4 regions of the Gellertiella sp. DMC107 genome follow, and region 1 is predicted to be linked to each of the others. Evidence: predicted binding sites of a transcription regulator. Region 1 holds the regulator's gene; each other region holds the start of a gene.
The links. Region 1 encodes PhoB, which activates phosphate uptake and scavenging genes when phosphate is short. Its sites were predicted from a motif close to TGTCATNNANCTGTCAT; they were not measured.
Positions count from the first base shown of each region.

Region 2: ACT54B_RS00130 (LTA synthase family protein) is a predicted target of PhoB. The motif match lies at 2,808-2,824, and genes of this name have one in related genera.
Region 3: ACT54B_RS10325 (DUF47 domain-containing protein) is a predicted target of PhoB. The motif match lies at 3,954-3,970, and genes of this name have one in related genera.
Region 4: ACT54B_RS14810 (DUF2794 domain-containing protein) is a predicted target of PhoB. The motif match lies at 1,774-1,790, and genes of this name have one in related genera.

Region 1 covers NZ_JBQUZZ010000002.1:572,791-580,062, forward strand. Annotated here, with positions in the region: gene pstC (phosphate ABC transporter permease subunit PstC) at 1-860, shown strand, start outside; gene pstA (phosphate ABC transporter permease PstA) at 857-2,167, shown strand; gene pstB (phosphate ABC transporter ATP-binding protein PstB) at 2,181-2,996, shown strand; gene phoU (phosphate signaling complex protein PhoU) at 3,046-3,762, shown strand; gene phoB (phosphate regulon transcriptional regulator PhoB) at 3,784-4,467, shown strand; gene ACT54B_RS08280 (GcrA family cell cycle regulator) at 4,551-5,081, opposite strand; gene ACT54B_RS08285 (acetylornithine transaminase) at 5,490-6,701, shown strand; gene argF (ornithine carbamoyltransferase) at 6,724-7,272, shown strand, end outside.
Region 2 covers NZ_JBQUZZ010000001.1:29,016-36,287, forward strand. Annotated here, with positions in the region: gene bluB (5,6-dimethylbenzimidazole synthase) at 21-707, opposite strand; cobalamin riboswitch at 754-958, opposite strand; gene ACT54B_RS00125 (NAD+ synthase) at 992-2,671, opposite strand; gene ACT54B_RS00130 (LTA synthase family protein) at 2,902-4,782, shown strand; gene ACT54B_RS00135 (hypothetical protein) at 4,944-5,864, shown strand; gene ACT54B_RS00140 (GFA family protein) at 5,871-6,293, opposite strand; gene ACT54B_RS00145 (hypothetical protein) at 6,528-7,019, shown strand; gene ACT54B_RS00150 (class II 3-deoxy-7-phosphoheptulonate synthase) at 7,111-7,272, opposite strand, start outside.
Region 3 covers NZ_JBQUZZ010000002.1:1,020,363-1,027,634, forward strand. Annotated here, with positions in the region: gene ACT54B_RS10310 (aminotransferase-like domain-containing protein) at 1-1,297, opposite strand, end outside; gene ACT54B_RS10315 (DMT family transporter) at 1,402-2,304, shown strand; gene ACT54B_RS10320 (inorganic phosphate transporter) at 2,285-3,289, opposite strand; gene ACT54B_RS10325 (DUF47 domain-containing protein) at 3,289-3,933, opposite strand; gene ACT54B_RS10330 (flagellar basal body rod protein) at 4,155-4,463, shown strand; gene ACT54B_RS10335 (SDR family oxidoreductase) at 4,551-5,306, shown strand; gene ACT54B_RS10340 (DUF2093 domain-containing protein) at 5,338-5,565, opposite strand; gene mutL (DNA mismatch repair endonuclease MutL) at 5,700-7,272, opposite strand, start outside.
Region 4 covers NZ_JBQUZZ010000004.1:199,030-206,301, reverse strand. Annotated here, with positions in the region: gene acnA (aconitate hydratase AcnA) at 1-649, shown strand, start outside; gene ACT54B_RS14815 (DUF1223 domain-containing protein) at 846-1,589, shown strand; gene ACT54B_RS14810 (DUF2794 domain-containing protein) at 1,816-2,214, shown strand; gene ACT54B_RS14805 (Bax inhibitor-1/YccA family protein) at 2,296-3,036, opposite strand; gene ACT54B_RS14800 (ABC transporter permease) at 3,178-5,724, opposite strand; gene ACT54B_RS14795 (ABC transporter ATP-binding protein) at 5,721-6,422, opposite strand; gene ACT54B_RS14790 (arylesterase) at 6,525-7,136, shown strand; gene thpR (RNA 2',3'-cyclic phosphodiesterase) at 7,204-7,272, shown strand, end outside.

The DNA.
Region 1 (7,272 bases):
GCATCGTCGTCTCCATGCTGTCGGAAGCCACCCGCTTCTTCGCCATGGTGCCGATGCACGAATTCTTCTTCGGCACGGTGTGGGATCCCCGCTTCGCCGCGGCCGGTGCCGGTGGCGAAGGCGGCCAGTTCGGTCTCATCCCGCTTCTCGCCGGCACGCTCTACATCGCTTTCTTCGCCATGCTCTGCGCCGTGCCGGTGGGCCTGCTTTCCGCCATCTACATGGCCGAATATGCCTCACCCCGGGTGCGCAACCTCGCCAAGCCGGCGCTCGAACTTCTGGCTGGCATCCCCACCATCGTCTACGGCTTCTTTGCGCTGGTCACCGTCGGCCCCTTCCTGCGGGACATTTCCGCAGAGCTGAACGGGCTCGTCACCGGCAACTACGTCAATTTCATCCAGGCGCAGAGCGTTCTGACGGCGGGTATCGTCATGGGCATCATGCTGATCCCCTTCGTGTCGTCGCTTTCAGACGATATCATCACGCAGGTTCCGCGCGCCCTGCGGGATGGTTCGCTCGGACTGGGCGCCACCCGCTCGGAAACGATCAAGCGGGTCATCCTGCCGGCTGCGCTTCCGGGCATCGTCAGCGCCCTCCTGCTGACCGCCTCGCGGGCCGTCGGCGAAACCATGATCGTGGTGCTCGCGGCCGGGGTCGCCGCCCGCCTTTCCCTGAACCCCTTCGAGCCCATGACCACGGTGACCGTCAAGATCGTCAACCAGCTGACGGGTGACCTGGAGTTTACCTCCCCGCAGACGCTGGTCGCCTTTGCGCTCGGGATCACGCTTTTCGCCATTACTCTCGCACTCAACATCTATGCGCTCTACATCGTGCGCAAATATCGGGAACAGTACGAATGAGCGACGCTGTCACGCTTAACGGAATGCCCGCGCTCGCGCGCCGTGATATCGGCATCAAGCGCCGCTATGCCGCCGAGCGCCGTTTCCGCGCCTACGGCATCGTGGCCATGGCCGTCGGCCTTTTCTTCCTCGCGGCGCTGATCTTCTCGGTGGTGTCAAAGGGGTATACGGCCTTTGTCCAGACCACGATCACGCTCCCGATCGAATTTGCCGAAAAGGATCTCGATCCGGACAACAAGCGGGCCGAAAACCCGGCGATCCTGGCCCAGGGCGATTTTGCCAAGCTGATCAAGCACAGCCTTGCCAAGCGCCTCGGCTTCGATGCGTCCGACCGCAAGTCCGCCAAGCTCGCCGCTTCGATGATCTCCGACAGCGCGCGTATTGATTTGCGGGACATGCTCCTGGCCGATCCTTCCCTGGTGGGCAAGACCGTGAACGTGTCGCTGCTGGCGGAAGGCAATATCGACAGCGCCAACAAGGGCCAGATCGATCTGACCGTCCCGGAGGCGCGCCGCAAGGTCAAGGACCGGCAGCTCGAATGGATGAAGACCCTGCGCGACGCAGGCGATCTGACCAAGGAATTCAACACAGGCCTGTTCACCAACGGAGCCTCCTCCCGTCCGGAAGCCGCCGGTCTGGGCGTCGCCGCCATGGGCTCGTTCTTCATGATGGTCACGGTCTTTGTCCTGTCGCTGCCGATCGGGGTTGCCGCGTCCATCTATCTTGAGGAATTTGCGCCGAAGAACCGCCTGACCGATCTGATCGAGGTCAACATCAACAATCTCGCGGCGGTGCCGTCCATCGTCTACGGTCTCCTCGGCCTGTCGATCTTCATCAATTTTGCCGGCATGCCGCGCTCTGCGGCCCTGGTGGGCGGCCTGGTGCTGACGCTGATGACGCTTCCGACCATCATCATCGCCACCCGCGCCTCGCTGAAGGCCGTGCCGCCGTCGATCCGCGCCGCAGCGCTCGGCCTCGGCGCCTCGAAGATGCAGACCATCTTCCATCACGTGCTGCCGCTGGCCATGCCCGGCATCCTCACCGGCACCATCATCGGTCTGGCCCATGCGCTCGGTGAAACTGCACCGCTGCTGCTGATCGGCATGGTGGCCTTCGTGGCGGATTTCCCCGCCACCCCGCTCGAACCTTCGACCGCCCTTCCGGTGCAGATCTACATGTGGGCCAACGAAGCCGAACGCGCCTTCACCGAGCGCACCTCGGGCGCGATCATCGTGCTTCTCACCTTCCTCATCCTCATGAATCTCGGCGCCATTCTGCTGCGTCGCCGCTTCGAACGCCGCTGGTAAGGAAAAACGTTCCATGAACATGATGGCAGAAACCACTCTCGAACCCAGACAGGCCCAGACGATGAACGAACCGGTCTACAAGATGATAGGCAACAAGGTGTCCGTGTTTTACGGGCCCAAGCAGGCACTGTTCGATGTCAGCCTTCCGATCCGCGAAAAGACGGTGACCGCTCTCATCGGCCCGTCCGGTTGCGGCAAGTCCACCTTCCTGCGGTCGCTGAACCGCATGAACGACACGATCGACAATTGCCGGGTCACCGGCCAGATCACGCTGGATGGCCAGGATATCTACGATCCGTCGATCGACGTGGTGGAACTCCGCGCCCGCGTCGGCATGGTGTTCCAGAAGCCCAATCCCTTCCCGAAGTCGATCTACGAAAATGTCGCCTACGGCCCGAAGATCCACGGCCTCGCCCGCAACAAGGCCGATCTCGATCAGATCGTCGAGACGAGCCTGATCAAGGCCGGTCTCTGGAACGAGGTGAAGGATCGCCTGCACGAAGCCGGCACGGGCCTTTCCGGCGGTCAGCAGCAGCGCCTCTGCATTGCCCGTGCGGTGGCCGTTTCGCCGGAAGTCATCCTGATGGACGAGCCCTGCTCGGCGCTCGATCCCATCGCCACCGCCAAGGTCGAGGAATTGATCCACGAGCTGCGGTCCAACTTCACCATCGTCATCGTCACCCATTCGATGCAGCAGGCCGCGCGCGTCTCCCAGCGCACGGCCATGTTCCACCTCGGCAACCTCGTCGAGGAGAACGATACGGACAAGATCTTCACCAATCCGGACGAGAGCCGCACTCAGGATTACATCATGGGCCGCTTCGGCTGAGGCCACCTTGCCTCCGTCCCCGTCCGAATGCTGAACAAGGAACAGGCTTATGGCTTCCAACCACATTTACTCCGCCTTTGACGAAGAACTGAAATTTCTGGCGCGCCGCATTTCCGAGATGGGCGGTCTGGCCGAACAGATGGTCTCCGAGGCGGTCCAGGCGCTGGTCAACTCCGACACGGCGCTCGCCCAGAAGGTGATTTCCGACGATGCCGTGCTCGATGCCGCGGAACGGGAAGTGGGCGACAAGGCTGTCATCATCATCGCCCGCCGCCAGCCTGTGGCGGCCGATCTTCGCGAAATCATGGGCTCGATCCGCATCGCTGCCGATCTGGAGCGCGTGGGCGATCTCGGCAAGAACACCGCCAAGCGGGTGATTGCCGTCCAGGCGCAGGGCGTGCCGCGAAAGCTCGCCCGCGGCCTCGAGCACCTTTCCGAGCTCGCCTTGATGCAGCTGAAGGAAGTGCTGGACGTCTATACGACCCGCTCCGCTGAGAAGGCGAAGTCGATCCGCGAGCGCGACGAGGAAATCGACGCCATGTATACCTCGATCTTCCGCGAGCTCTTGACCTACATGATGGAAGATCCGCGCAACATCACCCCCTGCACCCATCTTCTCTTCTGCGCCAAGAACATCGAGCGCATCGGCGACCATGCCACGAACATCGCCGAGACGATCTACTACATGGCAACCGGCGCGCAGCCGGAGGGCGAGCGTCCCAAGGACGATACTGCCAACACCGTCACCTCTGCCGTTTCCGAATAAGTGCCCGCAAGGATAGATGCCATGACCCCAAGGGTAGCCATTGTCGAGGACGAGGAGGCCATCTCCGAACTCCTCCGCTACAATCTCGAATCCGAAGGTTTCGAGGTGGATGCCATCATGCGTGGCGATGAAGCCGAGACCCGGCTGAAGGAGCGCGTGCCTGATCTTCTCATTCTCGACTGGATGCTGCCGGGTGTTTCCGGCATCGAGCTCTGCCGCCGGCTGCGCCAGCGCCCCGAAACCGAGCGCCTGCCGATCATAATGCTGACCGCGCGCGGCGAGGAGAACGAGCGCGTGCGCGGCCTTTCGACCGGCGCCGACGACTATGTGGTGAAGCCCTTCTCCACGCCGGAGCTCATGGCTCGCGTCAAGGCGATGCTGCGCCGTGCCAAGCCCGAGGTTCTCGCCAGCGTCCTGCGCTGCGGCGAGCTGGAACTCGACCGCGAAACCCACCGCGTCCATCGCAAGGGCCGCGAGGTGCGGCTTGGGCCGACGGAATTCAAGCTGCTGGAATTCCTGATGTCCTCGCCCGCCCGCGTCTTCTCCCGCTCGCAGCTGCTCGATGGCGTCTGGGGTCACGATATCTACGTGGACGAACGCACCGTCGACGTCCATATCGGCCGCCTGCGCAAGGCGGTGAACCTGCCCGGCATGTCGGATGTGATCCGCACCGTGCGTGGCGCCGGTTATTCGATCGAGGGCTGATGCGAGACGAAGCCCGCCGGAGACAGGCGTGAAAAAACCCCGGTTCAGCGAACCGGGGTTTTTTCGTCAATCCTCGAACCCGCTCAGCGCGCGGCGCGGCGGCGGTCCGAAACCGGCTGATAGGCCAGCTTCTGATGGTAGTTGCAGTAGGGGGAGCTGTCCGGGCTGTCATTGCCGCAGAAGTGGAAATCGTCCTTCAGCGGATCGCCGACCGGCCACTTGCAGGTGCGTTCGGTCAGCTGGGTCAGTTCGAGGCGGCGCGAGATCGGCACGACCACGTTGCTCGCCGGTACGAACTGCATTTCCTCGACGGTGTCGACCTCGATCTCCTCGCGCACGACGGTGGCGCCCTGGGTACGGGTAACCGTGCGGGTCGTGGCGCGGGCCGCATAATTCGGCGCGCGCGGTGCAGAAGTCGTCCGCTTGGGCGTGCGCGCTGCGGTTGCAGGTGCGGTTCCGCCGGCCTTGGCCCGTCCGGGCAGGCTGAGACGATGCACTTTGCCGATGACAGCGTTACGGCTGACGCCGCCCAGCTGGGCCGCGATCTGGCTGGCGCTCAGGCCTTCGGACCACAACTTCTTGAGTTTCTCAACGCGCTCGTCTGTCCAGTTCATGCACATTCTCCGCTGTCGCGCCTGTGATGGAAAGAATCCGTCACCCAGCGCCGGGTGTTGCCCGGCGCCAAAACGCCTCACCATTGTCGTGACTAGTTCCGCCGCATGCAGTCTAGTAATTGAGATTTAACCTAGTGTGAGGCTGACTCCGTGACAAGAGTCGCTGGAATCATCATGATTCGATTTTCGACTTTTCCCCAACTTGCTTCCCGCCCGCGCTTCGCTTCGCCTGCCTCTCGTAACGCCAGGTCGTTCGGGCGGAACGCGCGGCGAAATGCACCGGTTTTGTTGACATTGCAGTGCGAAATGGGGATAGTGCGCCGCCGCCGAAAGGCGGCATTTTGATTTTTCCGGGCCTGCATCCGTGGTCCCTGTCGAAGCTGCTTTTCTTGAGATACGAGGTGGGTCATGGCCGCTGCCGCGCCGCTCTACAACACGTATAACCGCACGCCGCTGCGCTTTACCCATGGCGAAGGCGTCTGGCTGACCACGGAAAGCGGCGAGCGATATCTGGATTTTGCAGCCGGCGTTGCGGTGAATTCGCTGGGTCACGCCCATCCGCACCTCATCAAGGCCCTGACGGAGCAGGCCGGCAAGGTCTGGCATCTCTCCAACCTCTACGAAGTACCCGGCCAGGAGGCGCTCGGCGAACGCCTCATGAAGGTTACTTTCGCGGACAAGGTCTTCTTCACCAATTCCGGCGCCGAGGCGCTGGAATGCGCGATCAAGACCGCCCGCCGCTATCATTTCTCCAAGGGACACCCGGAGAAGTTCCACATCATCACCTTCGAGGGCGCCTTCCACGGCCGCACCACGGCCACCATCGCCGCCGGCGGCAACGAGAAATATATCGAGGGCTTCGGCCCGAAGGCACCGGGCTTCGATCCAGTTCCTTTCGGCGACTTGGAGGCCGTCAAGGCTGCGATCACCCCGTCCACGGGCGCCATCCTCGTCGAGCCCGTACAGGGTGAGGGCGGCATCCGCCCGGCGACGGTCGAATTCATGCGCGGCCTGCGTGATATCTGCGACGAGCATGGCCTGCTTCTCGTCCTCGACGAGGTCCAGTGCGGCGTGGGCCGCACGGGCAAGCTCTTCGCCTATGAATGGGCGGGCATCACCCCGGATATCATGGCGGTCGCCAAGGGTATCGGCGGCGGTTTCCCGCTCGGCGCCTGCCTTGCCACCGAAGAGGCGGCCTCCGGCATGGTCGCTGGCACGCATGGCTCCACCTATGGCGGCAATCCGCTCGCCATGGCCGTCGGTCTCGCCGTGCTCGATGTCGTGCTGGCCGATGGCTTTCTCGACCATGTGCGCGACATGTCGCTGCTCTTTGCCCAAGGGTTGGCCTCGCTAGCCGACCGCTTCCCGGACGTGATTGCAGAAATCCGCGGCCAGGGCCTGATGCTCGGCATCAAGGCCAAGACACCTTCGGCCGCACTGCTTGGCGCCATGCGCAGCGAGCATCTGCTGGGCGTGCCCGCCGGCGAGAACGTCATCCGCCTGCTGCCTCCGCTCACCATCACCGCGGACGAAGTCCGCGAAGGTCTGGCGCGCATCGAACGGGCGGCCACCGCCGTTCGCGCGGAAGCCCAGGCCAATGCCTCATCCCAGCCCGCCTGATCTGAATACAGGACCCCTTTCCATGGCATCCCCGAAGCATTTCATCGATCTGTCGACCGTCGCTGCTCCCGACCTCCGCAACATTCTCGAAGACGCCAAGGCTCGAAAGGCCGCGACCAAGGCCGGCACGGCCGACAAGCCGCTCGCCGGCAAGATGCTTGCGATGATCTTTGAAAAGCCTTCGACCCGGACCCGCGTGTCCTTCGATGTGGGCATGCGTCAGCTCGGCGGCGAGACGCTGTTCCTCTCGGGCACTGAAATGCAGCTCGGCCGCGCCGAAACGATTGCCGATACGGCGCGCGTGCTCTCTCGCTATGTCGACGCGATCATGATCCGCACCACCGATCATCGCCGCCTGCTGGAGCTCGCCGAATATGCGACGGTTCCGGTCGTGAACGGCCTGACCGACGATACCCATCCCTGCCAGATCATGGCGGATATCATGACCTTCGAGGAGCATCGCGGCCCGGTTAAGGGCAAGACGATCGCCTGGACGGGCGATGGCAACAACATTCTCCATTCGCTGGTGGAAGGGTCCGCGCGCTTCGGCTACCGCATGAACATGGCGGTT
Region 2 (7,272 bases), on a different contig from region 1:
CGGCGCGCGCCGAGGGGAGACTATCCGCCCCAGGTTTCCTCAAAGACCAGATCCTCCAGCGGCAACCGCTGCCGCCAGCCTTTCACCGCCAGTTCCGGCTCGCTGTAGAGCTGGTCCACATAGCCCGCGCAAAGCCAGGCGACGATTTCCACATGGTCGGGGATGGAAAAGATCTCCCGCACGTCGCGGTCGTGAAAAATGCTCACCCAGCCGATGCCAACCCCTTCCGCCCGGGCCGCGAGCCAGAGATTCTGCACCGCGCAGACGGTGGAATAGACATCCATGCGCGGATTGTGGGTCCGGCCCAGCACCACCTGGCCGCCCCGCGTGGGATCGCAGGTCACACAGATGCTGAGCGGCGCCTTGAGGATGCCTTCGAGCTTCAGCGCGCGATACTGGTCGCGGCGTTCGCCGGTAAACATCAGCGCCGCCTCCTCGTTCGCCCGGCAGAAGGCCTCGTGCACCCGGCGGCGCTTTTCCTCGGAACGGACGAGCAGGAAATTCCAGGGCTGCATGAAGCCCACGCTCGGTGCGGCATGCGCCGCCTTCAACAGGCGTTCCACCACATCGTCAGGCAGAGGGTCGGGCAAAAACTGGTCGCGCACGTCCCGCCGCGTTTCGATGGCGCGATAAAGGGCGGCTTTTTCATCCGGTGTGAACGGTTCGGCATGCACCAGCGCATCGCGGTGCGATTTCGTCGCAAGCATCGTTCGATCCCCAACAATGCAGACACCGCTGCCGCCGTCCGCGCGGCATCGGCTATGGCATCAGGCCGGTCTTCTGACTGGGCATCATCCGCCCGCTGCACGCCTTCCCGGTTTCCCAGTGGCGCGGCCTTCCGGTCAGGAAAGCCGTCTGCAACGACGTCCGCCTTACAGCGTTGGGCACGTTCCGGTTTTTCACCGGATTCCCGATTATCCGCCGGAAACCCGGCGGCACCTGAATATCCTGCTTATGACAAGGCGCCGGCCCTTTGGCAAGGCGCCCCCGCCTACCGGTCGCGGAACCGGTTGGTGATCGGATAGCGCCGGTCGCGTCCGAAATTCTTGCGGGTGATCTTCACGCCCGGCGCCGACTGCCGGCGCTTGTATTCGGCGATATAGAGCAGATGCTCGATCCGGTGCACCGTCGCCACGTCGTGACCGCGCGCCACGATATCCTCCACCGACATTTCCGCCTCGACGAGACATTCGAGAATATCGTCGAGGACCGGATAGGGCGGCAGCGAATCCTGGTCGGTCTGGTTCGGCCGAAGCTCTGCCGAAGGTGCCTTGTCCAGAATGTTTTTCGGGATCACCTCGCCCCCCGGCCCGAGCGCGCCCGGCGGCACATGGCTGTTGCGCCAGGCAGAAAGCGCATAGACCTGCATCTTGTACAGGTCCTTGATCGGGTTGAAGCCACCGTTCATGTCGCCATAGAGCGTGCAATAGCCCACCGACATTTCCGACTTGTTCCCGGTCGTGACGACCATCGAACCGAACTTGTTGGAAATGGCCATCAGAATGGTGCCGCGCGCCCGGCTCTGGAGGTTTTCCTCCGTAATGCCCTCTTCCGTCCCCTCGAAAACCTCCGACAGCGCGGAGAGAAACCCGGCGACCGGCTCCTCGATCGGCACCACCTCGTAACGGCAGCCCAGCGCCTTGGCACAGGCCTCCGCGTCCGTCAGCGAATCGGAGGAGGTGTAGCGATAGGGCAGCATCACGCAGCGCACCCGCTCCTCGCCCAGCGCATCCACCGCAATGGCCGCGCAGATCGCGCTGTCGATGCCGCCGGAGAGGCCAAGCACCACATTGCGGAAGCCGTTCTTGTTCACGTAATCCCGGAAGCCGATCATGCAGGCCCGATAATCGGCCTCTTGCGTATCGGGCAGATTGGCCCGGCCGCCGTCGCGGCAGACCCAGCTTTCGCCCTCCCGCTTCCAGGTGGAAACGGACAGGGTCTCCTCGAACTGGCTCATCTGGAAAGCCATGGACTTGTCGACGTTGAAGGCAAAGCTCGCGCCGTCGAAGACCAGTTCGTCCTGTCCGCCGAGCTGGTTCGCATAGATCATCGGCAGGCCGAGTTCGATCACATGCTTCAGCACGATCTGGTGGCGGATATCCATCTTGTTGCGATAATAGGGCGAGCCGTTCGGCACCAGCAGGAGCTCCGCGCCGCTTTCCGCCAGCGTCTCGCAGACGCCGAGTTCACCCCAGATATCCTCGCAGACCGGGATGCCGAGACGCACGCCCCGGAAATTCACCGGCCCCGGCATCGCGCCGGCGCGGAACACGCGCTTTTCGTCGAACTCGCCGTAATTGGGCAGATCCACCTTGTCACGGATGGCGAGGACCCGGCCGCCGTCCAGCACCGCGACGGAATTGTAGCGGCCCGCCTCGTCCTGGCGGGGAAAGCCGATGATGACCCCCGGCCCGCCATCGGCGGTTTCCGCGGCAAAGGCGTCGATCGCCTCCCGGCAGGCGCGGATGAAGGCAGGCTTCAGAACCAGGTCTTCCGGCGGATAGCCCGCCACGAACAGTTCGGTGAGCAGCAGGAGATGGGCTCCCTGCCGTGCCGCATCGGCGCGGGCTTCCCGCGCCTTCGCCATATTGCCCTTGATGTCACCGACCGTCGGGTTGAACTGGCCGACGGCGATGCGGATTGTATCGGTAATGTCAGGTGCCTGGGTCATGAGGAGTGATGTAGCGCGCCCTGCCCGCGCCTGCAATCCGCCGCATCCGCTTTTGGCCCGCACTATCGCCGGAGCGCCACAGGACCGGATAATTCCGGGGACAGATTTACCAAGGCGGACGGTTCATCTGTCATTCATGACGGATGTGTGACAGTGAAATGAACCTTTCCTGACAGGTGCCGGAGACTCCGCAATTGTATAACGACACCAAGGCCGCCCCGCTGAAGTCCTTGCCGTGGCTGCATGCAGCCGACGCGGATTATTCGCGCCTGTATGCCCGCGTCCTGCGTGGCCTGTCCTACCTGTTGCTGTCCTTCCTGATCGTGCTGACGATCGAGCTGGTCTCCCGCTCGAATTATGCTGATCTGATGGACTTCTTCACCTCCACCTCGCGCCCCGGCTGGACCACGGTCGGTGTGGTGCTGTTGGTGCTGCTGGCCATCGACGCGCTGCTCGGGCGCTGGTTCCTGTCGATCCTCATCGCCGCGCCGATCCTCATCCTTCCGGCCTTCATTTCGGGCCAGAAGCGGCTCTATCTCTCCGATCCGCTCTACCCGACGGACCTCGCCTTCGGCCGCCAGATTCTCGAACTCATGCCGGCCATGGTCAAGGATCGGCCCGTGGCCGCGACGCTGGTGGCAGCGGGCCTCGTGCTCGGCATCATCGGCGCCGTGTTCGGCTTCCGCTATGCCTGGCGCACGTTCCCCCGGATGACCGGCAAGCGCCGCATCGCGCAGATCGCGATTGCCGCACCGCTGCTGATGTCCTTCGCCTCGCTGATGGATTACTCCACCTTCTCCTATCTCCGCGACCGTCTTCAGGTCATTCCGATGATGTGGGACCAGAAGGAAAACTATCGCCACAACGGCTTCCTGATGGCGTTTGCCTTCAACCTGCCCATGGCCAACGTGAAAGCGCCGGCCGGCTATTCGCATGACTCCATCACCGCCATCGAGCCGCCGGTCACGGCGGTGACGGCCGGCAAGCAGGAACGGCCCGACGTCATCATGCTGATGAGCGAGAGCCTGTGGGATGCCACGCGCCTCTCCAACGTCAAGCTCAATCCGGACCCCATGCCCTTCATGCGCAGCAATCTGGCGGGCCATGTCTTCTCGCCGGAATTCGGCGGCATGACGCCGAATGTGGAGTTCGAGGCGCTGACCGGCTTCTCCAACGCCTTCCTGCCCTATGGCAGCATTCCCTATCAGCAGTATATCCGCCGCAAGGTGCCGACGCTCGCCACCTTCTTCCGCAGCCAGGGCTATGCCGCCCGCGCCATCCATCCCTATCAGGGCTGGTTCTGGAACCGCAGCGAAGTCTACAAGGAATTCGGCTTCGAGGAGTTCAAGTCGGAGGAAAACCTGCCGCCCATGACCAAACGGGGCATCTTCGCCTCCGACGACAGCCTCTTCCGGGAAATCATGGAAGAAGGCGATGCCATGGACAAGCCGTTCTTCTTCTTCTCGGTCACCCTGCAGGGACATGGCCCCTACGAGCCGCATCGCTATGCGAAGAACTCCATTGCCGTCGAGGGCAACCTCCCCGCGGGCGACAAGGAGGCTCTCTCCACCTATGTGCAGGGCGTGAAGGAATCCGACGATGCCCTGAAGATGCTGATGGACTGGGCGAAGAAGCGCAAGCGCGAGACCATCGTGGTTCTCTGGGGCGATCACCTGCCGCCGCTCGGCCCGGTCTACACCTCCAGCGGCTACATGCCGGAACAGGTCGCGACCCGCAAGGGCGACGTGGACACGATGAAGCGCGAGCATGAGACGCCGCTGATCGTCTGGTCCAACCGCACCGGCCCGAAGACCGATATCGGCACCGTCAGCCCCGCCTTCATCCCCTATCACCTGATGAAGATGGCCGGCTACGAGCACCCCTATTACACCGGCTTCCTCGGCAAGGTGCATGACAAGTACGATATCGTGGACCGCTATCAGCTGGTCAGCAAGACCAACGAACCCACGCCCGACTGGTCGCGTGGCGGAGAACTCGACCCGCTCATCCGGGATTATCGCTACCTCCAGCACGACATGATGTTTGGGAAGCAGTATGGCATCAGCCGCTTTTTCCCGGGACAACTGGCGGTCTCCGGCCCCTCCACCTGAAATGAAACCTTGGCTGGCAAACCGGCCAGGGCTTTTCGCACCAGCCCGGCAAAGGGCTGGCGGTTTTTGGGTAGACCGCCTGCCTAAGGGTCAATCCGCATTGACGAAGGCTTGCAGAACCGTCAGGATTATCCTGCAATCTCAAATCTTTGCGCAGGACCATGGTCGATAATCTGGCACGGAACAGCAACCCCAATGCGGGTTCCCCGACACCCCTCGATGCCGACGATCTGTCCCGGCACCCGCGTTACCGCGCGGCGGAAGCCATGATTGCGAGCCGCCTGATCGGCCTGCAGGAGAAGAGCCCGCGCCTCACCCGGCTGAAATCCAACCATCGCAAATGGCTGATCACCCATTCGCTCTTCGCCCTGTCCTCGCAGCGAAACCCCGACGATCCGCTCTCCGGGCTTACCGCAACGCGGCTGATCGAGACGGTGATGCGGATCGGCGCGGCAAGCCGGAACACGGCCAGCGCCTTCCTGCAGGAGCTGCTCACCTACAAGTTTCTCCGGGAAGTGCCGGCCGTGCCGGACCGGCGCGTGCGCGTGCTGGAAACCACCGACATCAGCAATTTCGGCATGCAGACCTGGTTCATGGCCCATATGGCGGCGCTGGACATGATCGACGGCGGCAGCCGCGAGCGGATCGCCGGCGACCATCCGACGCTCTACCGTGTGGCGCATATCCATTCGACGCGGAGCCTGGTGGATGATCCCGCCTGGCGCAACCCGCCGGAATGCGTGGCAAGCTTTGCCTGGTCGGATGCGGGCGGCATGATCCTCCACCACGTCGTCACCCGGCTGAAGGACGTTTCGCCGATGGAAGGACGCTTCCTGCTGGGGCCGCTGGCCCTGTCCGACCTTGCGGAAAAATACGCGATCTCCGTCAGCAATGTGAAGCGCATGTTTTCCAAGGCGGAAAAGGAAGCCAGCATCGGCTGGACGCTGGCGCGCCGGCGCGGCGATTTCTGGATGTCGGAAGCCTTTGTCCGGGATTACATGCGCTGGGAGGCGGTGAAGCTGGCGGCGCTGGATGCCGCCTTCCTCGCCGCCTGTGCCGAACTGGATATCCCGCCCCGCTGAACCGGGTCAGCCCCCGTTATCCACGACCAGCCCGGGGCTGCCCGCCGCATATTGCGGCAATCCGTCGGTGATCTCGTAATAGTCGCCCTTGTCAGCGCAGAAGATGTGGCTGGTCAGCGTCAGTCCGGTTGGCTGGTCGAAGCCGCCCGCGCAGATGGACGTGTGCGCCTCGCTGTTGGCCTTCCAGAACATCACCGAGCCGCAATGGCCGCAAAAGCCGCGCCGCGCGAAATTGCTCGCATGATACCAGCGCAGATTTTCCTCCCCCTCCAGGGTCAGGTCCTCATCCGCCACATTGGTGGACGCCAGGAAATGTCCGGTCTGCTTGCGGCACTGGCTGCAATGGCAGGCGATCACCTCCCTGAGCGGGCCCCGCGCCCGAAAGCGCACGCCGCCACACAAACATCCACCCGTATGCTCTTCCGCCATTGCATTTCCTCTCCCTTTAACGAGCGATGACGCTAAACACCGCACAAAGACCGGTCAATTTGGATTTTCTTCAACAATTATGCCTTTTTCTGATGCGAGCTTCATGCTATGCGCCGCATCAAATCGGCGAAGCAACACTGGAAGCGCAACCGCCGGTCAATACCAGTCACAAATGTTCTGATTTGCCCGGGCATGGTTACGCGCTGGGTCGATGATTGCATGCAAGGAATTCTCATGCCATTCCCGTTGATCGGTATCGCCTTCACGGCCGCCCTTCTTTATTCGAGCTGGAAGCTGGTCGATGGTGCCGCCCGCGGCGAGAGGTGGATCACGCTGAAGCGCCGCTCCCGGCGCAGCCCCGAGCAGATCTGGCGCGATATCGAACAGGCCTGGATCGACAATGCGCTGACCTTCGAGCCGGTTCGGATCCTGCCCGAAAGCACCGACACGCAGAAATCCTTCAGCCTTGTTTTCGAGGACCGCGACTTCCGCACCACGCTGCAGCGCCTGCCGCCATCCGAGCCGCGCAGCATTACCCTCACCTGCATCAACGCCAATGGCCAGTCCTATCCGCTTGGCCGGGACCACCGCAAGATCTGGCGGGTGGAGCCGAACGGCGCCGGCTCGATGATCCACGTCGCGGTCAAGTTTCGCGCACCGCCCCAGGCGATCATGCAAGCCATCTTCACCTTCGGCCGCCAGATAAGGCTGCTTGCGGGGCGCTAAGGGCGAGCAGGCAGGGAATAGGGCCCCGAGGCGGGATCATGAAAAAGGGCGCCCCGGAGGCGCCCTTTTTGACATCGGATGTTCAACCCGTTCAGCCGTTGGCGGCCAGGCGCTTCTCGTCGCGGCCGCCCTTCATGCGCTCGGCGAGCAGGAAGGCCAGTTCCAGCGCCTGGTCGGCGTTGAGGCGCGGGTCGCAATGGGTGTGGTAGCGATCCTGCAGGTCTTCGGCCGAAACCGCGCGGGCGCCGCCCGT
Region 3 (7,272 bases), 450 kb from region 1:
TGAAGGCGTCGCCGGGCGCCAGCACGATGCCCTCCTGAAGCGCGTCTTTTGCACAGGCCGCGGCACTCTCACCCCCGGGCAAACGGCACCAGAGAAAAAGGCCGGCTTCCGGCTCGATCCAAGGCTTCAGGCCAACGCCCCGCGCCTGCAGCACCGTCCGGTTCATGGCTTTGCCAAGGCCGACCTTCAGCTGGTCCACATGCCGCCGGTAGCTGCCGTCCTTCAGCACATGCAGGACGAGATCGGCCGAGAGGCGCGAGGCGGAAAAACCGGTCGCGATCTTCAGATCGATCAACCCTTCCAGCCAGTCGGGACGGGCGGCCACATAGCCGCACCGCACCGAGGCGGACAGTGTTTTCGAGAAACTGCCGATCGCGATCACCCGGTTCAGTCCGTCAATGGCCGCCAGCCTTGGCTGCGGACGGTTTTCCAGATCTCCGAAAATATCGTCTTCGATGATGGTCATGTCGGCTTCCGCCGCGATCCGCACCAGCCGGTGCGCCACGACGGGCGAGAGCGTTGCGCCGGTAGGGTTCTGCATACCCGCGATGGTGATGTAGAGCTTCGGCTTTTCTTCCCGCGCCAGTCGGGCGAAGGCGTCTGCATCCGGACCTTCGGGGGTCATCGGCACCGATACAACCCGGGCCCTGTGCGCGCGCAGCAGGGCATGAAAATTGAAGTAGCAGGGATCATCAAGCGCCACCGTATCGCCCGGTTCGAGCAGGAACCGGCACAGAAGATCGATGGCCTGGGTGCCGCTTTCGGTCAGCATGATCCGGCTGGGATCGACCGGAATTCCCCGCTCCAGCATCCGGCGCGCCAGAAGCTGCCGCAGCGGCGCCAGCCCGGCCGGACTGTCATAATCGGTCAGTGCCTTGCCGGTCTCGCGGGAGATCGCCTTGAGCGCCCGCTGCAGGGCGGCTTGCGGCAGCCAGTCCGGCGGCAGCCAGCCGCAGCCCGGCTTGAGAAGATCGTCCTTCTCGTCGAGCGCCTGCCGCGAAATCCACAGCGGATCGACGGCACGGTCCAGCCGGGGGCCCAGGTCAGCGAGGCTGAGAGGCGCGGTCGCCTGTGCGACATAGAAACCGGAGCCCGGCCGCGAGCGGATCAGCCCGGCCGCAGCCAGACGCTCATAAGCCTCCACCACCGTCGAAGGCGAAAGGCCCATGCTTCGAGCAAAAGCCCGCACCGAGGGAAGGCGCGCGCCGGTCACCAGCTGGCGGGTGGCAATCCGTCGTTCGATCTCGCTGACGGCCGCCGCGGTTCGACCCAGCCCGGAGGGAGGTTTCCATTCCATCTGTATTGATCCTGTCAGCCATACAGTTTCGATGAATTGTATTGAACTGTTTCTGTCCTGTCGAGCCCGCCGGGAGCATAGCTGGACAGGACAAGGAGAATGCCATGGAAAAGACCACCACAGGCTGGATCAACGGATTTCTCGGCGTGCTGATCTTTGCCGGTTCGCTGCCGGCAACGCGCATCGCCGTGCAGGATTTCGATCCCTTTTTTCTCACGGCCGCCCGCGCGAGCATTGCCGCACTGCTGGCCGTGCCGCTGATGCTGGCGGGCGGGGCGAGCAGGCCCCGGCGCGACGATCTGGTGCCGCTCGCCATTGTCGCTTTCGGGGTGGTGATCGGCTTTCCGCTCCTGACGGCGCTGGCGCTGCAATATGTCAGCGCGGCCCATTCCATCGTTTTCGTCGGGCTGCTGCCGCTCTCAACCGCGCTGTTCGGCGTGTTCCGGGCGGGCGAACGGCCGCATCCTGCCTTCTGGCTCTTTTCCGGCCTGGGAAGCGCGGCTGTCGCGGGCTTCGCGCTCAAGGGCGCCGGCAGCGGCTTTTCCCTCGCCAATCTCCTGATGCTGGGGGCCATCCTCGTCTGCGGTCTCGGCTATGCGGAAGGCGCGCGCCTGTCGCGCCGGCTGGGCGGCTGGCAGGTCATTTCCTGGGCGCTGCTGCTGTCTCTCCCCGTCATGGTGCCGATGGCAATCCTGCGCGCGCCGGCGTTCTTTCCCGTGTGGACGGCCCCGTCCTGGATCGGGCTCGCCTATGTCTCGGTGTTCAGCATGCTGGTGGGCTTTATCTTCTGGTATCGCGGGCTGGCGCTGGGCGGCATTGCCGGGGTCGGGCAGCTTCAGCTGCTCCAGCCTTTCATCGGCCTCGTCTTTGCGGGCCTGCTGCTCAAGGAGCCCGTTGGGCCGGGCCTCTTCGGCATGACACTTGTGGTCGTGCTGTGCGTGGCGGGCGCCAGACGGTTTTCCCGTCCGCCGCCCGCAGGGTCGGCCATCAGCCGAAAAGCGTCGTGATGTAGAAGGTGAGGGCCGAGATCAGCGCGGCCGCGGGCAGCGTGATGATCCAGGCGATCACGATGTTGCCGGCCAGACCCCAGCGCACGGCGGAGACACGCCGTGCCGCGCCGACGCCGACGATGGCGCCGGTGATCGTGTGGGTGGTGGAAACCGGAATGCCGAGCCAGGTCGCGCCGAAGAGCGTCAGCGCGCCGCCGGTTTCCGCGCAGAAGCCCTGCATCGGATTGAGGCGGGTGATCTTCGATCCCATGGTGTGCACGATCTTCCAGCCGCCGAAGAGGGTGCCGATGGCCATGGCCGACTGGCAGGTGATGACGACCCAGAAGGGGACGTGGAATTCGCCGCCGAGATAGCCCTGCGAATAGAGCAGCACCGCAATGATGCCCATCGTCTTCTGCGCATCGTTGCCGCCGTGGCCGAGCGAATAGAGAGAGGCGGATACGAACTGCATGATGCGGAACGTGCGGTCGACGGCAAAGGGGGTCTGGCGAACGAAGATCCAGGAGACGATCAGCACAAGCAGCAGGGCCAGCACGAAACCGATCGCGGGCGACAGGAAAATAGCCCCGACCGTCTTGCCGAGCCCCGAGAAGACCACCGCCGAAAAGCCCGCCTTGGCAACGCCTGCGCCGACGAGCCCGCCGACAAGCGCATGCGAGGAGCTCGAGGGAATGCCGAACACCCAGGTGACGATGTTCCAGACGATTGCCCCCGTCAACGCCGCAAACACCACCGCAGGCGTGATCACGCCCGGATCGACGATGCCCTTTCCGATGGTCTCGGCCACATGCAGGCCGAAGAACATGAAGGCGATGAAATTGAAGAAGGCCGCCCAGGCCACCGCATATTGGGGTTTCAGCACGCGGGTGGAGACGATGGTGGCGATGGAATTTGCCGCATCGTGCAGGCCGTTCAGGAAGTCGAAAAACAGCGCGACCCCGATCAGGGCCACCAGCAGCGGAAATGCGAGCGTCGCCTCCATCAGACGTTCTCGATCACGATGCCGCTGATTTCATTGGCCACGTCCTCGAAGCGGTCGACCACTTTCTCGAGTTCGCCATAGATTTCCGCGCCGATGATGTAGGCCATCGGATCGCTCTTGCCGTGGCGGTGGAAGAGGTCTTTCAGGCCCTTTTCATAGGCCTCGTCGGAGCGGCCTTCCACGCGGGTGATTTCCTCGGCGATTTCCGCCAGGCGATGGGCATTCTGGCCGATCTTGTCGAGCAGCGGCACCGCTTCCGAGATCAGCCGGGCGCATTCGGCGATCATCACGCCGATATCGCGCATGCCGGGATCGAAACTGGTCTGCTCATAGAGGCGAATGGTTTTCACCGTCTTGTGCATCATGTCGATGGCGTCGTCGAGCGACTGGATGAGATCCTTGATGTCGCCCCGGTCGAAAGGAGTGATGAAGCTGCGGCGCACGGCCTGCAGCACGTCGCGCGTGATGTCGTCCGCCTGGTGTTCGAGAGCGACGATGCGGCTGCAATGCGCCTCCAGATCGCCTTCGCCCGCCAGAAGGGCTTTCATGGCATCGGCGGCGGCGACCACGGTTTTCGTGTGGGCCTGGAAGTAATCGAAGAACTTGTCTTCGCGCGGCATCAGTTTCTTGAACAGGCTGATCATTCTTTTGGGTTCCGGTCACGTGTCATGAAAGCGTCATAAAGCAATTCCTCTGCCCACAAAAGCTGACCTTTTGCCCTTTCTGTGGGTATTTGCCATTTCCGGGACCATTCCGGCGCTCTCCCTGTGCCGCAACGGGACAGGCGACGCTCCGTTCCAGCGGGTCCGCAGAAAACTTCCTCAAGACATGGCTGCTAGACTGCGCCTCTCGATAAGGACGTGTCATGACCATCGGTTCCATTCTTTCCATCGCTGCCAGTGGCCTGCGGGCGCGGGACACGGCGCTGGCCGCTATCGCCACCAATGTGGCCCATGGTTCGAACCCGGGCTACAGACCGCTCGAAACCGGTTTTGGCGCGCTTCCCGGCGGCGGCGTCGAAGCGACCGTATCGGAAGGCGTGGGGCAGGGGCCTGATCCAGCCCGCGACCTGATCGGGCTTGTGGAGCAGAGCATCGCCTTTTCCGCCAATGCGGCTGTCTTCGAGACGGGCGCATCGCTCTGGGACATGCTGGCGCTGATCCGTCGCGATTAAAATTTCATCCATGTCGTGCATGAAACGGGTGGTGTGACCATCGCGTGTGATCTTATTCAGTGCCTCCCCACAACGGAGGTCTGAACCATGAGACAGCTTGAAAACCGCATCGCCCTCGTCACCGGCGCATCCAAGGGCATAGGCCGCGAGACGGCCCTTCTTTTTGCAAGAGAGGGTGCGCGCCTGATCCTGAACGCCCGGAACCCGGAGCCGCTCGCGGCTCTCAAGCAGGACATCGAGGCGGAGGGCGGCGTGGCCGAAATCGTTGCGGGCGACGTTGCCCTGCCGGAAACCCACGAGGCCATCGCCGCGCGGGCTCAGGAGGTCTTTGGCGGTCTCGATATTGCCGTCAACAATGCTGCAGCAATCGGTCCGTACAAGCCGCTTGCCGAGGTCACGCTGGAGGAATGGCAGGCAACGCTTGCCGCCAATCTCACCGGTGCCTTTCTCGGAGCCCGGGCGCAGGTGCCGCTGATGCTGAAGCGGGGCGGCGGCTCACTCCTCTTCACCTCCACCTTCGTCGGCACCAGCGTGGCCATTCCCGGCATGGGCGCCTATGCCTGCTCGAAGGCCGCGCTGGGCGGCCTCGTCAAGGCCCTGACGGCGGATTATGCCGCAAGGGGCATCCGCGCCAATGCGGTGCTTCCGGGCGGGGTGGATACGGAACTCGGCGGCAGCGCCGAGCAGAAGGAATGGGCGGCCACCCTGCATGCGATGAAGCGGATCGCGCAGCCTTCGGAGATTGCGGAAGCCTTCCTGTTTCTCGCTTCGGAAAGAGCAAGCTTCATCACCGGCGCCTCGCTCTTTGTTGACGGCGGCAACGCGGCAGTCAAGCTTGGATGAAACCGAGGGGCCCGGCCTGCCGGGCTCCTTCTTACCGCTGGTTCGGCAGCGCGCCGGCGCGCTTTTCCGCTTCCAGGGAGGCGGCGGCATCCACATAGGGTTCCTGCCGTGCCACGCTCCAGTAACGCAGCTCGTCCAGTGGGATCGAACGACCGGTCATCGCGCAGATGACATGGGATCCGGGCAGCAGAATCTGGAAATCCGCATCGAGATACCGGATCTTCGCCTCACGATTTCCGCCACCGTCAAACCGGTTCATCCTGGGTCTCCTGCCTCTGATCATGTCCTGCTAGCCGCATTGCCGGGCATCTGTCGGCGCGGAATGGACCTCCAGCCGATGGCCTTTCCTGCCATACTCCTCGTTCTCGCCGAATTCCAGCCCTTTCGCGGCGGTCAACTGCGTCCGAAGAGACGCTCGATATCCTGAAGCTTGAGTTCGATATAGGTCGGACGCCCGTGATTGCACTGGCCGGAGCCGGGTGTCGCCTCCATCTGGCGCAGCAGCGCGTTCATCTCCTCCGGCCGGAGCCGGCGGCCGGAGCGCACGGAGCCATGGCAGGCCATGGTCGCGGCCACGTAGTCCAGCTTTGCGGAAAGGGAGGCGGCATGGTCCCATTCAGCGATCTCGTCGGCAAGCTGGCGGACCAGACCGACTGCGTTGACCTCTCCGAGAATGGCCGGCGTTTCCCGCACCGCAATGGCGCCGGGCCCGAACCGTTCGATCCCGAGGCCCATGGCCGCAAAATCCTCCGCATGGGTCATCAGCCGGTCGCAATCCTCTTCCGGCAGATCGATGATTTCGGGGATCAGCAGCATCTGCGAGGCCCGCGTCCGCGACGAAAGGCTCTGGCGGAGCGCCTCATAGACCAGCCGCTCATGGGCCGCATGCTGGTCGACGATCACCAGACCGTCTTCCGTCTGGGCGACGATGTAGTTTTCGTGGATCTGCGCCCGCGCAGCCCCGAGGGGATGCTGGCTTGCCGGCCCCTCCGCCTCCGGAGGCCGGTCGAGACGGGCGGAAGGCGCAGCCATGGCCTCGAAGGCTGGCTGCTGCCGTTCCTGGAAGGCGGGCGGGCCATCGGAAACCGCCTGCGGTCCGGCCGGCCGGGTGGGCGAACTCTCCGCCGTCCACGGACGGGACGGCGGCGCCGCCCGATGAAAGGGCGAGAAGCCCGGCCGGAAGGCGGACGCCATGGCGGCAGCGCCTGTCGTGGCCGATCTCGCCCCATCCCGCTGCAGCGCCTCGCGCAAGCCGCCGACGATCAGGCCGCGGATCAGCCCCGGATCGCGGAACCGCACATCCGATTTCGCCGGATGCACGTTCACGTCGACAAAGGCGGGGTCGAGGCTGAGGGAAAGCACCGCCACGGGATAGCGCCCCATGGGGATCGTATCGGAATAGGCGGCGCGGATCGCCTGCAGGATCAGCTTGTCCTGCACGGGCCGGCCGTTGACGAAGGCATATTGGTGGGCGCTGTTGCCACGATTGAAAGTGGGAACCCCGGCAAAGCCGGTCATCCGCACGCCCTCCCGCTCCGCATCGATGGCGATGGAGTTGCCGGAGAATTCCTCCCCCAGAACCTGGCCCATCCGTGCCAGCGCATCGGTGCCGCAGGCGGAAAGCTCCAGCGTGCTCCGGTCCGGGCCGGACAGCACGAACCGGATCGCCGGAAAGGCAATCGCCATGCGCTTGACCACCTCGGTGATCGCGCCCGCCTCGGCCCGCTCCGTCTTCAGGAATTTCAGCCGGGCCGGCGTGGCGAAGAAAAGATCGCGCACCTCGACGACCGTGCCCGCATTGGCCGGCGCCGGCCGCACGTCGGAAACCTTGCCGCCGGTGACGGCAATCTCGAAGCCCGTATCGTCGCCGGCACGGCGGCTGCGCACGGAAAGCTTCGCCACGGAGCCGATGGAGGGCAGCGCCTCGCCCCGAAAGCCCAGCGTGCGGATATCCATCAGCGAGGTC
Region 4 (7,272 bases), on a different contig from region 1:
CCCGGCCGGCTCGATCAAGGCTCAGTCTCCAGCTGGCGCCTACCTGATGGGCAATGGCGTCGGTGTCGCCGACTTCAACCAGTACGGCACGCGTCGTGGCAACCATGAGGTCATGATGCGCGGTACCTTTGCCAATATCCGCATCCGCAACCACATGCTCGGCCCGAACGGCAAGGAAGGTGGCTACACCATCCACTATCCGTCCAAGGAAGAGATGTCGATCTACGATGCGGCCATGCAGTACAAGGCCGAGGGCGTTCCGCTCGTCATCTTCGCCGGTGTCGAATATGGCAACGGTTCCTCGCGCGACTGGGCGGCCAAGGGCACCAACCTACTCGGCGTCCGCGCCGTGATCTCGCAGTCCTTCGAGCGCATCCATCGCTCCAACCTCGTCGGCATGGGCGTCATCCCGTTCTGTTTCGAGGAAGGCACGAACTGGCAGAGCCTCAACCTGAAGGGCGATGAACTCGTGACCATCGAAGGCCTCGAGAACATCAAGCCGCGCGAGAAGAAGATCGCCAAGATCACCTATGGTGACGGCACGGTGAAGGAGGTTCCGATCCTCTGCCGCATCGATACGCTCGATGAGGTCACCTATGTGAACAATGGCGGCATTCTGCAGACCGTTCTGCGCGATCTCGCAGCCTGAGCCCAGGTTTTGCAGTGAGCTGAAAAGGGGCTGGATCGGAAAGATCCGGCCCCTTTTTCCATCTCACCCGAACGTGACTTTTCGCAAGGCGTGGAAAGCTGTATGAGGCATGAAGGCTGGCAGGGATCGTCCCTTCTGGGTGCCCATGCCGACAGAAAGCCTATCGCCGTGCTTTCCTGCCTTCCGGAAAGGGACCATGAAAAGAACAGTCATGATGACATTGCTGATGGCAGTCCTGCCGTTCGCCTCGATGGCGAGCGCTGCGGACGCCGTGACGCCCAAGGGTGTTGTCGAGCTGTTTACTTCGCAGGGCTGTTCATCGTGCCCGAAGGCCGATGCCGCTTTCGAGAAGCTGGCGCATGACACCTCCGTCATCGCCCTTTCCTATCATGTTGATTACTGGAACTATCTCGGTTGGAAAGACACGTTGAGTACGCCGGAAAATACCCGTCGTCAGTATGACTATGCGGCGGGCCTGAAGCGATCGAACGTCTACACCCCCCAGGCCGTCGTCAATGGGCGCATGCATTTGAACGGGGGCGATCTACGCGGCATCGAGCAGCAGATCGGTGCATTGGCCAGCGACAGGCAGGCGCCCGATGTGCCGATTACCGTGACCCTCGACGATGATTGCATCCGCATCGGCATCGCGCCGGGTCGCGGAGACGCCCATGTGGTGATTGCCTATTTTACCCCGCGTCTCGATGTGCGCATCGAAAAGGGCGAAAACGCCGGCAAGACGATCTCCTACCATAATGTCGTTTCTTCCCTTGAAACGATCGGCATGTGGGAAGGGGATGAGCTGAAGATCCAGTTGCCGGTGGATATGCTGGGCAAGCCGGGCAAGGAGCGGGCTGCCATCCTGCTGCAGACGGAAGGCAGTGACGGTGCGCTCGGGCCGATCCGCGGTGGCGCCCTTGTGCCCATCCCCGCGAGCTGAAGGGCCGGTCCGGCCACGACTGGGCTGGGAAGGGTGAGGCCGGACCGGAACCGGTTCTGATACGCCAAACCGGCTTCTGATCCAATGACAGAGCATTGCGGCAGCCATTCGGCATGAATGGGGCATTTCCGAAAATGGGTGCCCGTTCGATGGCGACTTGCTTTTTGTCGTGTCTGAGGCAAACTGTCATACAGATGTCGTGAGACTTGGCGGACCAAGAGCGGCTATGGCTGATGATCTGAATTTCGAAGGGCGCGGCGCGGGCGGAGATGATTCCGCGCCCGTGGTCGTTGACCTCAGGGAGTACCGTCAGAGCCGGGATCCGATGCCGGTGACCTTTCACCGGCGCGAACTCGACATGATTCTCTGGATTTACGGTCGCATGGTAGGTGAAGGGGAGTGGAAGGACTATGCGATCGACCACTTGAAGGATCGGGCGGTTTTTTCCGTATTCAAGCGGTCGGGGGAAATGCCTCTGTACCGGATCGAAAAGAATCCGAAGCTTGCGGCAAAGCAGGGCGCCTATTCGGTCACCAATACCCATGGCCTCATCTTGAAGAGGGGGCATGACCTGAAGCAGGTGCTGAAGGTTTTCGACAAGGTCCTGAAGCTGGTCGATCCGTGAACCCCGGACCGGGACAGGCAATCTTCCCATGGAAAAGGCGGCCAAAGGCCGCCTTTTGTATTCGGTGCTGTCGCTCGCGGCTCAGTTACGGCTATTGCCGAGGAAGCGAAGCAGGAACAGGAAGAGGTTGACGAAGTCGAGGTAAAGCTGCAGGGCGCCCATGATCGCCTTGCGACCGGCCATGTCGGCACTGTCAGCCTCATAATAGGCTTCCTTGATCTTCTGGGTGTCCCAGGCAGTCAGGCCCGCGAAGACGAGCACGCCCACGACCGAGATGGCGAAGTTCAGCGCCGAGGATGCCAGGAAAATATTGACGACCGTGGCGATCAGCAGGCCGAACAGGCCCATGATCAGGAAGGAACCCATCGCCGAAAGGTTACGCTTCGTGGTATAACCGTAAAGAGAAAGCGCGCCGAAGGAGGCCGCTGTCACGAAGAAGGTCTGCACGATGCTCTGGCCGGTATAGACCACGAATATGGACGACAGGGACAGGCCCATAAGCGCTGCATAGATCCAGAAGGTGGTCTGGGCTGCCGAGACGCTCATGGAATGAATCCGGAAGCTCAGGAAGAACACCATGGCGAGCGGCGCGAGCATGACGACCCAGCGCAGCGGGCTTGCATAAATCGCCATGCCGAAGGCCGTCGGACCGTCAGGCCCGAAGGCCGCCGCAAAGGTGCCATAGGCCGCAATGCCAGTGATCGCCAGGCCAAGCGCCATCAGGTTGTAGACCTTCAGCATATAGCTGCGCAGGCCCTCATCGATTACCGCCCCCGTCTGGGCACCAGCCGTGCGGTTAGGGAAGTCGCGAAGATCAGCCATTTTATCCTCTTTGAAAGCTCCGGCGCGGTTTCATGATCGAAACGGCTTCTGGCGGAGCCACAGCATGTCTGATGGCAATATGAGGTGGTGTCGAAACACTTACAAGTGGTTTCGTTCCGATTCTCATGCGATGGGCAAAGACTACAGTTCTCGCAGATGCGGCGCGGCCCTCTGCCCCAGAATACGCCAGGTGCCGGCCAGGCCGATGCCCACGGTGATGCAGAGGCCGATGGCCAATGTCGCCGCCAGCGTGATGCCATCGATGGCAAAGGGCAGCTTCATGATGCGGCTGACCACATACCAGGCCGAAAATCCTCCGGACATGGCGGCGAACAGAGCCGTGGAAGCTCCGAGCAGTCCATATTCCAGGACATAGGTCCTGATCAGCATTCCGCGTGTGGCACCGAGCGTCTTCAGCACCACCGCATCATGCAACCGGGCCCGGTTGCCCGCGGCAAGGGCGCCTGACAGCACGAGAATGGAGGTGACGAGCGCAATGGCCGCCGCTGCCCGAATGGCATTGGCCAGACGGCCCGTAAGCTCAGCGACGGTGTCGAGTGCATCCTTGACCCTGATGGAAGTGACAGCGGGATAGCGAGCGGCGGCCTCCCGCATCAATTCACGCTCTTCGACAGCCGTCATGTTGGGTTTGGTAATCGTCGCAAGCCAGGCATGGGGGGCACCCTTGAGGGTGTTGGGCGAGAAGACCATGACGAAATTGATCGACATCCGGTCCCATTCCACCGTTCGCAGATTGGCGATGCGGGCGGTGACCGGGCGCCCGAGCACGTTGACCGTCACGGTATCGCCGCGCTTCAGCCCAAGCTGCCCTGCCTCTTCGGCGGAAAAGGAAACCAGCGGCTCACCGCTGTAGTCCCGGGGCCACCAGCTGCCTTCCCGTAAACGGGCATTGTTCGGGATGGCGTCCGCGTAGGTCACGCCGCGATCTCCGTTCAGAACCCATTTGCCCTCAGGCGCCACTGCAACCTTGGCGACGTCGGTTCCGTTGAGCGCAACGATACGACCGCGAAGCATCGGAACGGCGTTGATTTCGCCACCCGGCGCTTTTTCGGCGAGAAGCGATGCAAAGGCATCCTTCTCCCGGGATTGAATATCCAGAAAGAAAAAGTTCGGCGCCTTCTGGGCAAGCGCGCCTGTCAGCTGCGAGCGCAAATTGACATCGATCAGCGAAAGCCCCACCAGCAGCGCCAGACCGAGACCCAGAGAGAGGACGACCGGCCCGGTCAGAGCCCCCGGCCGATGAATATTGGCGATTGCCATGCGCAGAGAGGTGGAGCGAACCCGCGGAAACCGCCGCGCCAGGGTCTGCACCCCGCGCCCGACAAGGCGCAGGGCCGCAAATCCGATGGCTATGGCGACAAGGGCATTGAGGGCGATACGACGGTCTGCGGCCGTATAAATCGCCAAAGCAGCCAGGATCGCGAGGGCCGCTGCCAGCGAGAGCAGGTCACGCCATGCGGGCCAGCCTGCCGGTGCCGCATCGCCATCCCGAAACAGGGTAACGGCGGAGATGCGCCGTGCCGCGCCGAGGGGCAGGATGGAGAAAGCAACAGTGGTGATCAGTCCAAAGCCGGTTGCCAGGGCCAGAGCGGAGGGGAAGATGCGGAAACTGCTGTCTACCGGGAGGATGGTTTCCAGATAGGGCATGGCGAGGACGGGCGCGGCAATCCCGATCGCCAGTCCAATCCCGATCCCGATCAGGGAAACAAGCATGACCTGCAAGAAGTAGATCGAGGATATGAGACCCGCAGGTGCGCCAAGGCATTTGAAGGTGGCAATGGTGGAGTGGCGCGACTCCAGATAGGCGCGGACGGCATTGCCTATCCCGACCCCGCCGACAATCAGCGCGGTCAATCCCACGAGCGTGAGAAACTGGGTGAAGCGGTCGATGTTCTCTGCCAGCGATGGGGCCGCATTGCGACTGTTGCGAACCGACCAGCCAGCGTCGGGGAAGGCCCGGTCCGCTGCTTTTGCAAGGGCAACGGGATCGGTGCCCGCAGGAAGACGAAGACGATAAGCCTCCTTGGTCAAGCTTCCGACCTGTACAAGGCCTGTTTCCTTCAGAGCTTCGTCCGAGAGAAGCAGGCGAGGGGCAAAGCCGAAACCTTCAGAAACCGCATCCGGCTCATTATCGAGCAGGGCGGATATTCGCACCGGAATGTTCCCGAGCAGGACTTGATCGCCGACCCTGATGGCAAGCCTGTCGAGCAGGCCCTGTTGCGCCAGTGCACCGAACGTCCCTTTGGTATCCTTGGCCAGAAGGGTCCCCAGCTCGCCCGAGGGTTCCGTCTTCACGGTGCCATAAAGGGGATAGGCGTCATCGACGGCCTTGAGCTCGGCCAAGGCTTGATCGCTGCCATCCGCCTTGCGCACCATCGAGCGAAGCGTGGTGCTGTGGGACAGGGTCCCGTTCTTCACCAGCCAGTCCTGTTCGTCCGGCTTTGTCTGGCGGTTGGTCAATTCGAAGCGAATGTCGCCTGCCAACAGCTGCCTGCCTTCGGTTTCCATCGTTCGGCTGACCGTGGCCGAAATGGAGTTGATCGCGGCAATGGCTCCGGTTCCAAGGGCTATGCAGGCGATGAAGACGAGGAAGCCCCGAAGTCCGCCGCGCATTTCCCTGAGGGCGAAACGGAGCGCAAGTCCCATAGACCAGGCCGATGATCTCATGCCGGTTCCCTCTCGAGAACCGATTCTGCTGCAAGAATCTTGCCGGAGAGCATATGCACCTGGCGTTGACAGCGCGCGGCGAGGGCCGGGTCGTGGGTGACCAGAAGCATGGTCATGCCCCGTTCCTTCTGTTTGGAAAACAGCAGATCGGCAATCCTGCTACCCGTTTCGCCATCGAGATTGCCCGTGGGCTCGTCCGCGATGAGAAGCGTCGGTTCCGGCGCCAGTGCCCGTGCAATGGCCACCCTTTGCTGTTCCCCGCCGGATAGCTGGCCGGGATAATGGTGGAGGCGTTCGCCAAGGCCGACGGCAGCCAGTTCCTCCGCAGCCCGCGCGAAGGCATCGGGGGCTCCCGCCAGTTCCAGCGGCACTGCCACATTCTCCAGGGCCGTCATGTTGGGGATCAGATGAAAGGACTGGAAGACAATGCCGATTTTCCGCCCGCGAAACGCCGCCAGCGCATCTTCCGTCATGGCATGCAGGGCGGCACCGTCCACGTGGAGGGTTCCGCTGTCCAGGCGCTCCAGGCCCGCAAGGACCATCAGCAGGGTGGACTTACCCGACCCTGACGGTCCGACGATGCCCACCGCACTGCCTTTTTCCAGGGACAGATTGACCGATTTCAGGACATGAACCCGTGCGGCATCCCTTCCCAGAGTCAAATCCGCGTTTTTGAGTTCGATGATCGTTTCACTCATCCGGCAGCGGTCCTATATGTGTCTGAAGGCGGGCCCTGTTGGCACCTTCGCCTAGGTAAGGTGGTCTTCATGCAGTTTAAAGCGGTGATCCGAATTTGTTTGATGACGTTGTTGTTATGCGCCGGGTTTCAGCCGAGTGCGGCAAAAACGCTAAAAATAGTGGCCTTCGGGGACAGTCTTATGGCTGGCTATGAATTGCCGGCCGATCATGCCTATCCCGCCAAGCTGGAAGCGGCGCTGAAGGCTGAAGGCATTGACCTGCAGATCGAAAACGGAGCTGTTTCCGGCGACACAAGCGCCGATGGACTGGCTCGGCTGGAATGGACCGTCCCTGATGATACGGACGCCGTCTTGCTGGAACTCGGCGCCAACGATGCCTTGCGGGGTCTTTCTCCAGCCGAAACCCGCAGCAATCTCAAGGCCATGATCGGCCAACTCAAAAAACGCGGCATTGCGGTGATCCTGTTCGGCATGCTCGCACCGCCCAACATGGGCCAGGATTATGCAGCCGCCTTCAACCCGATCTATCCGGAACTTGCGAGGGATGAGGGGGTTTCCCTGTATCCCTTTTTTCTGGATGCGATCGTGATGGATGCGACGCTCAAGCTTTCCGACGGCATGCATCCCAACGAGAAGGGCGTGGAGCGGATGGTGGAAAAAACTCTGCCGGCGGTCAAATCCTTTGTGCAATCCCTAAAGCCACGCGCAAAGTAGGGATTGCACACTCTCACCATGCATGATTCGCTGCATGCGTACTGTATAGATTCGGGGAGGCCTCGATATGCCGAGACTGTTCACTGCCCTCGAAATCCCGCGCCAGGCGGCGCTCAGCCTCTCCCTTTTGCGCGGT